2 linked regions of the Aquabacterium sp. OR-4 genome follow. The protein of the gene in region 2 binds, or shares a complex with, the protein of the main gene of each other region. Links are inferred from orthologs where the notes say so. Each region holds a gene or a part of one and is shown on either strand. Other genes may lie near its edges.

Region 1 (5,574 bases), 560 kb from region 2 along the record:
GAACTCGTCGGGCAGGCCCAGGTGCAGCAGCGGCACGCTGATGCCGGCGGCGGCCAGCGCCTCGCCCACGGCACTGCCGGCACCACCGGCGATGCAGCCTTCCTCGATCGTCACCAGCGCGTCGTGGCTTCGTGCCAGGCTGCACAGCAGCTCGGTGTCGAGCGGCTTGGCAAAGCGCATGTTGGCCACGCTGGCATCCAGCGCCTCGGCCGCGGCCAGCGCCGGGTGCAGCAGCGTGCCGAAGGCCAGGATGGCGATGCGCCGTGCCGCCACGCCACCCGCCCCCTGCGGCAGGCTGCTGTTGCGGCGCATTTCGCCCCGGCCCCAGGGCAGTTCGGCCAGGCCGGGCTCGATGGCGCGACCGATGCCGGCGCCGCGCGGATAGCGCACCGCGGTCGGGTGATCGCGCCGGTAGGCGGTGGTCAGCGCTTTGCGGCATTCGTCCTCGTCGGACGGGGTGAGCACGGCCATGTTCGGCACACAGCGCAGGAAGGCGATGTCGTAGGCGCCGGCATGCGTGGCGCCGTCGGCGCCCACCAGGCCGGCGCGGTCGAGCGCCAACATCACCGGCAGGTTCTGCAGCGCCACATCGTGGATCAGCTGGTCGTAGCCGCGCTGCAGAAAGGTGGAGTAGATCGCCAGCACCGGCTTGAAGCCCTCGCAGGCCAGGCCGCCGGCAAAGGTGACGGCATGCTGCTCGGCAATGCCCACGTCGTGGTAGCGCTTGGGAAAGCGCTGCTCGAACTCGACCATGCCCGAGCCCTCACGCATGGCGGGCGTGATGCCCACCAGGCGGGGGTCGGCCGCGGCCATGTCGCACAGCCACTGGCCGAACACCTGGGTGAAGGTGGTCTTGGGCGGCGCGCTGGGCTTGGTCAGGCCCACGCTGGGGTCGAACTTGCCCGGGCCGTGGTAGTTGATCGGGTCGGCTTCGGCCAGCTTGTAGCCGTAGCCCTTCTTGGTGACCACGTGCAGGAACTGCGGGCCGCGCTTGTCGCGCAGGTTCTCCAACGTGGGAATCAGCGCGTCGAGGTCATGGCCGTCGATCGGGCCCACATAGGTGAAGCCCAGCTCCTCGAAGATGGTGCCGGGCACCACCATGCCCTTGGTGTGCTCCTCGAAGCGGCGCGCAAACTCGTACAGCGGCGTGTTCTTGAGCACGCTCTTGGCGCCCTCGCGCGCGGCGCTGTAGAAATTGCCGCTCATCAGGCGTGCCAGGTGCTTGTTCAGCGCACCCACCGGCGGGCTGATCGACATGTCGTTGTCGTTGAGCACCACCAGCATGTCGGCCGGGCCCACGCCATGCGGCGATCCGCCGTGGTTCATGGCCTCGAAGGCCATGCCGCCGGTCAGCGCGCCATCGCCGATCACCGCCACCACATGGCGGCGCTCGCCCTTCAGCTTGGCGGCGTGGGCCATGCCCAGCGCGGCCGAGATGCTGGTGCTGGAATGGCCGGTGCCGAAGGTGTCGTAGTCGCTCTCGGCGCGGCGCGGAAAGCCGCTGATGCCGCCCATCTGCTTGAGCGTGGCCATGGCCTCGCGCCGGCCGGTGAGGATCTTGTGCGGATAGGTCTGGTGGCCCACGTCCCACACCAGGCGGTCGTGCGGCGTGTCGAACACATAGTGCAGCGCGATGGTGAGCTCCACCGTGCCGAGGTTGGACGACAGATGGCCGCCGGTCTTGGCCACGCTTTCGAGCAGATAGGCCCGCAGCTCCTGCGCCAGCGTGCGCAGCTGCGGCCGCGACAGGCGGCGCAGCTCGGCCGGGGTGGAAATGGTGTGCAGCAGCGAATAAGGCATGGGCGTGAACTCCAGAAGCCGCGGCTCAGCAGTCGCGGTCGACGACCATGTCGGCCAGCTGGCGCAGATCGCCGATCTCGGTGAGGCCGCTGCGCGACAGCGCATCCACGGCAGCCGCATGCAGTGCATGCGCCTGGCGGCGGGCCTCGTCGAGGCCCAGCACGGTGACATAGGTCGGCTTGTTGGCGTCGAGGTCCTTGCCGGCGGTCTTGCCCAGGGTCTCGGAAGCCTGGGTCACGTCGAGGATGTCGTCGACCACCTGGAAGGCCAGGCCCAGCGCCGCCCCGAAATCGGACAACGCCGCCCAGGCCGTGGCGTCGCAGGGGCCGGTGGCGGCCCCCATCAGCACGCTGGCCTGCAGCAGCGCGCCGGTCTTGCGGCGGTGCATGTTGCGCAGCGCCGCCTCGTCGAGTGGCTTGCCGGTGGCCGCCAGGTCGATGGCCTGGCCACCGGCCATGCCGGCGTGGCCCGCGGAACGCGCCAGCAGCGCCACCAGGCGGGCCTGCAGCGCCGGCGGCAGGCCGGGCTCGGCATCGGGCGTCAGCACCTCGAAGGCCAGGGCCTGCATGGCATCTCCGGCCAGCATGGCCGTGGCCTCGCCGAACTGCACATGCACGGTGGGCTTGCCGCGGCGCAGCACGTCGTTGTCCATGCAGGGCATGTCGTCGTGCACCAGCGAGTAGGCGTGGATCAGCTCCACCGCCACGGCGGCACGCATGGCGGCAGCGCAATGGCCTTGCACCGCCTCGGCGGCGGCGCAGACCAGCAGCGGGCGCAGGCGCTTGCCGCCGTCGAGCACGCCGTAGCGCATGGCCGCGCCCAGGCCCGCCGGCGCGTCGGCAGGCACCCAGGCGCCGAGCGCCTGCTCCACCTGCACCAGCTGCTCGCGCACCCAGGCCTCGAAGCGCTCGCCAGACAGCACGGCGCTCACTGCACCACCCTCTGCGCCGTGCGCTGCGGGATTCGCGCTGGGGAACGGCCCGGCGGGCTCATGCACCGGTCCACTCGGTCAGCTGGCCGTCTTCCAGCACCTTGACCTGCGACTCCACCGCCTGCAGGCGCTCGCGGCACAGGGCCAGCAGCGCGCTGCCGCGCTGGTAGTGGCCCAGCAGGCCGTCCAGCGGCAGCTGCCCGCCTTCCATGGCCTGCACCAGGCGCTCGAGTTCGGCCAGCGCGTCTTCGTAACGGTCGGGCAGGTCAGGCGCGGATGCGGTGGCGGTCATGGGGGCGGCAGGTCTGGGCAATCCGCGATTTTAGTCGCGCCGCCGAGGGGCCCCGTCCAGCGGCCGGACAGGCCAATCCACCCGGCGGGCTACAATGCGGCCTCGACGGTCACCCGCGTTTCGCGAGGTGGCCGTTTTCATCATCGACAGTCCCATCCCGCGGGGCCACCGGGTGGGGGGTTTTTGACATCCTTTTTGGGAGATCCTGGGGATCATGTCGGACCTGAGCGCCAGTCTCGAAGCTCTTGCGCGCAACCAGCACCGTGTCGACGACCGGTCCGCGCGCTCGCAACTCTCCGTCACCACCTATTTCTCGGACGATCTGTTTCGTCGCGAGATGGAGCTGATCTACCAGCACGGCCCGCGCTACCTGGGGCATGAGCTGGCGGTGCCCGAGGTGGGTGATTTCTACGCCCTGCCGCAAGAAGGCGAAGGCCGTGCGCTGGTGCGCACGCCGCAGGGCGTGGAGCTGATCTCGAACGTCTGCCGGCACCGCCAGGCGGTGATGCTGCGCGGGCGGGGCAACACCCGGACCAATGGCGGCGGCGGCAACATCGTGTGCCCGCTGCACCGCTGGACCTACGATCTGCAGGGCCAGCTGCTGGGCGCACCGCTGTTCGACCACGACCCCTGCCTGAACCTCAACCGCTACCGCACGCGCAGCTGGAACGGCATGGTGTTCGAGGACAACGGCCGCGACATCGGCGCCGAGCTGGGCCAGGTGGGCCCGCGCGCCGACCTCGACTTCTCGGGCTATGTGCTCGACAAGGTGCACATCCACGAGTGCGACTACAACTGGAAGACCTTCATCGAGGTCTACCTCGAGGACTACCACGTCGGGCCCTTTCACCCGGGGCTGGGCCGCTTCGTCACCTGCGACGACCTGCGCTGGGAGTTCAGCCCGCACCACTCGGTGCAGACCGTGGGCATCAACGACTCGCTGCGCCAGGCCGGCTCGCCGGCCTACAAGCGCTGGCACGAGGCGGTGCTGGCGCTGGGCAACGGCGCGCCGCCCAAGCAGGGCGCGATCTGGCTGACCTACTACCCGAACATCATGGTCGAGTGGTATCCGCATGTGCTGGTGGTCTCGACGCTGTACCCCAAGGGGCCGCAGAAGACGCTGAACATGGTGGAGTTCTACTACCCCGAGGAGATCGCCGCCTTCGAGCGCGAGTTCATCGAGGCCGAGCAGAACGCCTACATGGAAACCTGCGTCGAGGACGACGAGATAGCGCTGCGCATGGACGCTGGCCGCCGTGCGCTGATGGAACGCGGCGACGATGAAGCCGGCCCGTACCAGAGCCCGATGGAAGACGGCATGCGCCACTTCCACGAGTGGTACCGGCGCGTGATGGGCATCGGCCGCGCCCCCTGGTGACCGGAGCCCCCGGCTTGCCGGGTACGGCAAGCCACCCCCGTGGCCCCGTGAGGGGCCGCTTCGCAGCCCTGGGGTAGCGCGGCCGCTTCGGAGCGGCCGGGCGCTGCCCGCGCTTCCCTTCGACGAGGTCGTTCCCTTCGATGGGGATCGCTACGTTCAGCGAGCTGCTACCTTTCGCAGGAGCTCGATCAGCATCAGCCGCTCGGCACGGGTGAGCCGGCTGTCGAGTTCGCGCTCCATCGGCACGGCAGCGGTGGCGCCGGCCTCGGCCACGCGCTGACCTTCCGGCGTGAGCACCACGTTGTGGCTGCGGCGGTCGGCCTCGCTGCGCTCGCGGCGGATCAGCTCGCGCTGCTGCAGGCGGTCGAGCAGCAGCGTCAGGTTGGGCGCCGACAGCGCCAGTGCCTGGCCCAGGCGCTTGGGCGGCAGCGGCCCGTTGGCCAGCAGCAGCAGCAGCAGCGAGTACTCCACCTTGCGCAGGTTCAGCGGCTCGCCGACATGGCGGTAGAAGGTGTCCATGGTGGTCACCGTGGCGGTGGCCAGGTGAAAGCCCAGCACCTCCTCGAGTGCGCCCAGCGACAGCGCCTGGCCGGCGGTTCGCGTGGCCATCAGACGGCCACCCGCGCCAGGTGCGGCAGCACCGCGCCGCGCCGGCCCACACGCGCCCAGTGCACCTGGGCCTGCGGCAGCAGCCAGTCGATGCCGTGGCGGGCGGCGTCCAGCCAATCCTGCGCGCTGCGGCCGCCGGGGGCCGGCGCACGCGCCGGGTTGGCGCTGCAGCGGGCAATGCGCGCCCAGGCCCAGGCCAGCAAGGCATGGCCCACGCCGGCCAGCATGTCATCGGCCACGCGCAGCGGGTATTCGGCATCGCCATCGCGGCCGGTCAGCAGCGCGGCCAGGGCCTGGCGCCAGGCGTCGAGCTGCGCGTCCAGCGCCTCGGCAAAGGGCTGCAGCGCGGCATCGGTGCGGCACAACACGGCCTCGGCGGCCAGCTCGTCGATCAGGACGCCGGCGCGCTGGCCCCCGTCGTCGAGCAGCTTGCGCAGCACCAGGTCGATGGCCTGGATCTCGTTGGTGCCCTCGTAGATCATGGCGATGCGGCTGTCGCGCACCGTCTGCTCGATGCCGTACTCGGCCACGAAGCCATAGCCGCCCCAGGCCTGCAGGGCGTCG
Region 2 (5,707 bases):
GGCCGTGGCGGCGCGGATTGGCAGTGTGCCCAGTCACCGGAATTTCAGCCCCTCAGCCCCTCAGCCCCGCCGGGCCGCCCCGAGGGGCTGAGCGCCGCAGGGGCGCGCGGCGGCCTCGTGCGAAGCCGCGGGGGCCGCAGCGCAGCGACATGGCGGCGCCATCTCAGCCCGGTGGCGCGGCGGCACTGGCCGCGTCGCCGTCGTCGGCTTCGGCCAGCTCCATCACGTAGCCGAAGCCGCGCACGGTCTTGATCACCACGCCCAGCTCGCCGAAGCGCTTGCGCAGGCGGTGCACATACACCTCGACCGAGTTCTCGCTGAAGTCCGACTCCCAGCTTGACAAGGCCTGCACGATGCTGTCCTTGGGCACCACGCGGCCGGCGCGCTGCATCAGCAGCTGGGTCAGCGCCAGTTCGCGCGGGCTCAGGTGCACGCGCTCGCCGCGGCAGGTGAGCTCGCGGTGGGCCAGGTCCAGCCGCAAGGGGCCGACCACCAGGCTCTCGTGCAGGCGCCCGTCGGCGCGGCGCTTGAGGGCGCGCAGGCGCGCCACCAGCTCGGGCAGGTCGAAGGGCTTGGTCAGGTAGTCGTCGGCGCCGGCGTCCAGGCCCTGCACGCGGTCGCCCAGTTCATCGCGGGCGGTCAGCAGCAGCACCGGCAGACTGGCACCGCGCGCGCGCCAGTGGCGCAGCACCTCCATGCCATCGCGCCGCGGCAGGCCGAGGTCGAGCACCGCGGCGTCGTAGGGTGCCTCCAGGCCCGCGGCCAGCGCCTGCTGGCCATCGCTGAGCATGTCCACGCGCCAGCCCTCACGCTCGAAGGCCCGGCTGATGCCCAGGCTGAGCGCCGCATCGTCTTCGACCAGCAAGATCCTCATAGTGCCGCGATGGTAGCGCCGCCCGCAAGCAGCAAGGGCCGCACCGGCATGGCCGGGCGGCCCTTGCATTCAAGTCACGGTGCCCGCCGACCGCGGGCCTTCACCCAGCGGCCGCAGCGCGGCCGCTTCGGGGCGGGATCAGAAATTCGCTTCGGCGAACGACCAGTTCACCAGGCTGTTGAGGAAGGTCTCGACGAACTTCGGGCGCGCGTTGCGGTAGTCCACGTAGTAGGCGTGCTCCCACACGTCGATGGTCAGCAGCGGCTTGTCGGCGCCGGTCAGCGGCGTGGCGGCATTGCTGGTGTTGACGATGTCCACCGAGCCGTCGGGCTTCTTCACCAGCCAGGTCCAGCCCGAGCCGAAGTTGCCCACCGCGCTCTTGGTGAAGGCTTCCTTGAAGGCGGTGTAGCTGCCCCACTTGGCATTGATGGCCGCTGCCAGGGCGCCCGAGGGCTCGCCGCCGCCGGCCGGCTTCAGACAGTTCCAGAAGAAGGTGTGGTTCCACACCTGGGCGGCGTTGTTGAAGATCGGGCCGCTGCTCTTCTTGACCACTTCCTCGATCGACAGGCCGGCGAACTCGGTGCCGCCCACCAGGTTGTTCAGGTTGGTGACGTAGGCCTGGTGGTGCTTGCCGTGGTGGTATTCAAAGGTCTCGGCCGACATGTGCGGCGCCAGGGCGTCGGGGGCGTACGGCAGGGCCGGGAGGGTGAAGTTCATGGCAGGAGTCCTTGCGTCTGTACGGCGCGGGATGCGCCGGGGTTGAACGGGAGCGGATGCTGCGCACGATTGTAGGCAGCGCCCACCAAACCTGCTCGCGCCCTCGGTTTAGCGCTTGCGCCGGCCGGGGCGCGCGGCGCGGCCGCTGCTGCCGTCGTCGGGCGAGGCGGCCGGGCCCACAGCCGGTCCAGCCGCCGGCCCAGCCGCCGCCGCGCCGGCATCGGCCGGCCCCAGCGTCACGCCCAGCACGGCCACCTCGGCACGGCCATCGGCCCATTGCGCAGCCAGCTGCACACCGGGCGTCAGGCCGGCGGCCAGGGTCACCGGCCGGCCGGCGCCGTCGGTCAGCCAGGCGTAGCCGCGCGACAGCACCTGGTGCGGATCGACCGCTGCCAGGCGCAGCGCCAGCCGTGCCAGCTGCTCACCGTGGCGGTGCTGCTGGGCCTGTGTGGCCTGGGCCAGGCGGGGCGACAGCTGCGCCAGCGTGCGCCGGGCACGCTCGAGCCCCAGCGCCAGGGCGGCGCCACGCCGCTGCGCCAGGGCATCGAGCCGCGCACCCTGCCGCGCCAGCAGGCGCGCCGGCCGGCCCATCTGCAGCGCCAGCCGGTCCAGGCGCTGGGCCTGGGTGTCGAGCCGGCGGTGCGCGGCGCGCTGCAGGCGCTGCTGCAAGGCCTGCAGGCGCTGCAGTTCGTCGGCACGCACCGGCGTGGCCAGCTCGGCCGCCGCGGTGGGCGTGGGCGCACGCAGATCGGCCGCCAGCTCGGCCAGCGTGGTGTCGGTCTCGTGGCCCACGCCGCACACCACCGGCAGCGGGCTGGCGGCGATGGCGCGCACCACGGCCTCGTCGTTGAAGGCCCACAGGTCTTCCAGCGAGCCGCCGCCGCGGCACACGATCAGCGCATCGACCTCGGCGCGCTGGCCGGCCAGCGCGATGGCGCGGGCCAGCTGCGCCGGGGCCTCGGGCCCTTGCACCAGGCTGGGGTAGACGATCACCCGCAGCTGCGGCGCGCGGCGGGCGATGGCGGTGAGCACGTCGTGCAGCGCCGCCGCCCCCAGCGAGGTGACCACACCCAGCGTGCGCGGATAGGGCGGCAAGGGCCGCTTGCGCGCGGCATCAAACAGCCCGGCCGCCTCGAGCCGGCCTTTGAGCTTCAGGAACAGCTCGTACAGCGAGCCGGCGCCCAGGCGCTGCAGCGACTCGACCACGCACTGCAGCTCGCCGCGCGGCTCGTACACCGTGATGCGGCCGCGCAACTCGACCTGCTGGCCGTCGGCTGGCGAAAAATCCAGCAGGCCGGCGGCCCGGCGAAACATCGCACAGCGCAGCGCGGCCGCGTTGCCCTCGCTGTCCTTGAGCGTGAAGTAGCAATGGCCGCTGGCCGCGCGGGTAAAGCCCGACAGCTCGCCACGCACCGCCACGGCACCCAGACGGGCCTGCAGCGCATCCGACACCGCCAGCAGCAGCGCGCCAACGCTCCAGGCACGGGGGCCGCCGCCGCCCAGCGCGGCCATCAGCAGCGCTCCCGGGCTGCGGCAAACCATGAGCCGCGCGCATGAATTCCACAGCCCGCGGCCCCCGGTGCGCAGCGCGCCGCAGCCGCCACCGCACCGTCACGAAAATGACTCTTTCGTGCAAGTGATTGATTCACCAGCATTTTTACCTGCACAAAAAAACAGCAATCTAAGCCGAAGCACGTGGTTTCAAGGGCTTGGCGGCCCGCCCAACCGGTTGCCCACAAACTTGTCCACAGAAGCGGTGGATTGTCGCAGCCCGATCGGCAACACCCGACAACGGCTGACCAGGCCCCCCGCTGCCGGCCAAGCCATAATTCGCCGCGCAGGTGTCTGCCGCCACTGGCTTTGCTGCGCAGGTGCCTGCAGGCGCTGGCCCGGCCCGGCGCCGCGTTTGCCCACCTGCCCCCGTCACCACTGCAAAGGCCTCTTCTTGCTGTCGATCATCCAAGCCGCCGGTTGGCCGATCTGGCCCCTGATCCTGTGTTCGATCGTGGGCCTGGCCCTGGTCATCGAGCGGATGGTGAGCCTGCGCGCCCGCCGCATCATGCCGCCCACCCTGCTGGACGAGGTGATGGCCGTCAGCCGCACCAGCCTGCCGTCGATGGACGTGGTGGGCAAGCTGGCCGAAAACTCGCTGCTGGGCATGGTGCTGGCGTCGGGCCTGCGGGCGGTGATTGCCGAGCCGCGCATCAGCGAGGCCGCGCTGCGCCAGGCCTTCGAGACTGCCGGCCGCGCCGCCGCCCACCAGCTCGAGCGCTACCTCAACACGCTGGGCACCATTGCCGCGGCCGCGCCGTTGCTGGGCCTGCTGGGCACGGTGGTGGGCATGATCGAGATCTTCGGCTCGCAGCCGGCCAGCGGCGTGGGCAACCCGGCCACGCTGGCGCAGGGCATCTCCATCGCGCTGTACAACACCGCCTTCGGCCTGATCATCGCCATCCCGGCGCTGATGTTCTACCGCTACTTCCGCGGCCTGATCGACCGCCACTTGCTGGGCCTCGAGCTCGCCGCCGAGCGCATGGTGCCGCAGCTGATGCGTTTTGCCGTGCGCCAGGCGCCGGCCGGCAAATGAGCCCGGCCGGCACAGCAAGGCAGCAGGCATGAACTTCCGCCGCGGACGCTCGGGCCCCGAAGAGCCGGAGATCAACCTGATCCCGTTCATCGACGTGCTGCTGGTGGTGATCATCTTCCTGATGCTCACCACCACCTACAGCCGCTACTCCGAGCTGCAGATCAACCTGCCGGTGGCCGCCGCCGAGCAGCTGAAGGACCGCCCGGGCGAGGTGCTGGTGAGCGTCAGCGCCGATGGCCGCTACACCATCAACCGCCAGCCGGTGGATGGCCGCAACATCGAGACCCTGGCCGCCGCACTGCGCAGTGCCGCCGGCGCCGATGGCGCGCAGGCCATCGTCATCGTCTCGGCCGACGCGCTGGCCGCGCACCAGAGCGTGATCGGCGTGCTCGACGCCGCGCGCCGGGCCGGCCTGCCACGCCTGACCTTCGCCACCCAGCTGCCCGCCGACGGCGGCGCCCGCTGAGCCGAGGCCGGCCCATGCGCCTGGCCGCGGCGCTGATGCGCCTGTGGGTGCAGCCGCAACCCACGCTGGCCGCGCGCCTGCTGCAGCCGCTGTCGGTCCTGTACGGCGCGCTGGCCGCCCTGCACCGCTGGCACGGCCGGCGCCAGGCCCGCCACGCCCCGGTGCCGGTGCTGGTGGTGGGCAACCTGATCACCGGCGGCGCCGGCAAGACCCCCACCGTGCTGGCCCTGCTGCCCAGGCTGCGCGCGCTGGGCTTCACGCCGGGCGTGGTGTCGCGCGGCTACGGCCGCCGCGACACCGCCCTGCGCGAGGTGCAGCGCGACAGCCCGGCCGCCGCCGTGGGCGACGAGCCGTTGCTGATCCATCTGCGCAGCGGTGTGCCAGTGATGGTGGGGGCCGACCGCGTGGCCGCGGCGCAGGCGCTGTGCGCGGCCCACCCCGAGCTGGATCTGCTGGTGGCCGACGACGGCCTGCAGCACCACCGCCTGGCACGCCAGGCCGAACTGTGGGTGTTTGACGAACGCGGCGCCGGCAACGGCCTGCTGCTGCCCGCCGGCCCGCTGCGCCAGGCGGTGCCGCCCGTGCTGCCGGCACATGCGGCCGTGCTGTACACCGCGCCGCGGCCCAGCACGGCACTGCCCGGCAGTTGCGGCCAACGCCAGCTGGGCAGCTTGCGGCCGCTGGCCGACTGGTGGCAGGGCCCCGACGACGCGACGGCACGCCGCACGCCCACAGCCGATGGCTGGATGCAGCTGCGCGGCCGCCCGGTGCTGGCGGCGGCCGGCCTGGCCCGGCCCGAGCCCTTTTTTGCCATGCTGCAGGCGCGTGGCCTGCAGATCACCCGGCTGCCGCTGGCCGACCACCATGGCTTCGACCCCCTGCCCTGGGATGCCGATGCCGAGCTGGACGTGATCGTCACCGAGAAGGACGCGGTCAAGCTGCGCCCCGGCCGCACCGGCCAGGCCCGCGTGTGGGTGGCGGCGCTAGACTTCCAGCCTGACGCCGGTTTCGATGCCGCCCTGCGCACGCTGTGCACCCGCCTGCGCCCGGCGCGGGCGGCCGC

The links. Proteins that work in one complex are often made in the same cells at the same time.
Region 1: the proteins of xseA (region 2) and xseB are in contact, whole or in part, in a cryo-EM structure (PDB 8TXR), measured with the Escherichia coli proteins. The link is inferred for Aquabacterium sp. OR-4 from one-to-one orthologs.

The regions. Positions count from the first base shown.
Region 1 is NZ_JAOCQD020000001.1:2,620,819-2,626,392, forward strand. Bases 1,407-4,106 are described here. They hold xseB (exodeoxyribonuclease VII small subunit), read right to left. Parts: upstream 3,024-4,106; coding sequence 2,790-3,023; downstream 1,407-2,789. Other genes in these bases: dxs (1-deoxy-D-xylulose-5-phosphate synthase), read right to left, coding at 1,407-1,800; N4G63_RS11245 (polyprenyl synthetase family protein), read right to left, coding at 1,826-2,731; N4G63_RS11255 (aromatic ring-hydroxylating oxygenase subunit alpha), read left to right, coding at 3,238-4,106. In the rest of the region: more of dxs, read right to left, coding at 1-1,406; more of N4G63_RS11255, read left to right, coding at 4,107-4,401; N4G63_RS11260 (MarR family winged helix-turn-helix transcriptional regulator), read right to left, coding at 4,558-5,010; N4G63_RS11265 (acyl-CoA dehydrogenase family protein), read right to left, coding at 5,010-5,574. UniProt on the Escherichia coli protein: Bidirectionally degrades single-stranded DNA into large acid-insoluble oligonucleotides, which are then degraded further into small acid-soluble oligonucleotides.
Region 2 is NZ_JAOCQD020000001.1:2,062,858-2,068,564, forward strand. What follows is about bases 917-3,749. They hold xseA (exodeoxyribonuclease VII large subunit), read right to left. Parts: upstream 3,134-3,749; coding sequence 1,700-3,133; downstream 917-1,699. Other genes in these bases: N4G63_RS09000 (superoxide dismutase), read right to left, coding at 1,013-1,591; N4G63_RS09010 (MotA/TolQ/ExbB proton channel family protein), read left to right, coding at 3,537-3,749. In the rest of the region: N4G63_RS08990 (sensor histidine kinase), read right to left, coding at 1-37; N4G63_RS08995 (response regulator), read right to left, coding at 164-874; more of N4G63_RS09010, read left to right, coding at 3,750-4,178; N4G63_RS09015 (ExbD/TolR family protein), read left to right, coding at 4,207-4,644; lpxK (tetraacyldisaccharide 4'-kinase), read left to right, coding at 4,659-5,707. UniProt on the Escherichia coli protein: Bidirectionally degrades single-stranded DNA into large acid-insoluble oligonucleotides, which are then degraded further into small acid-soluble oligonucleotides.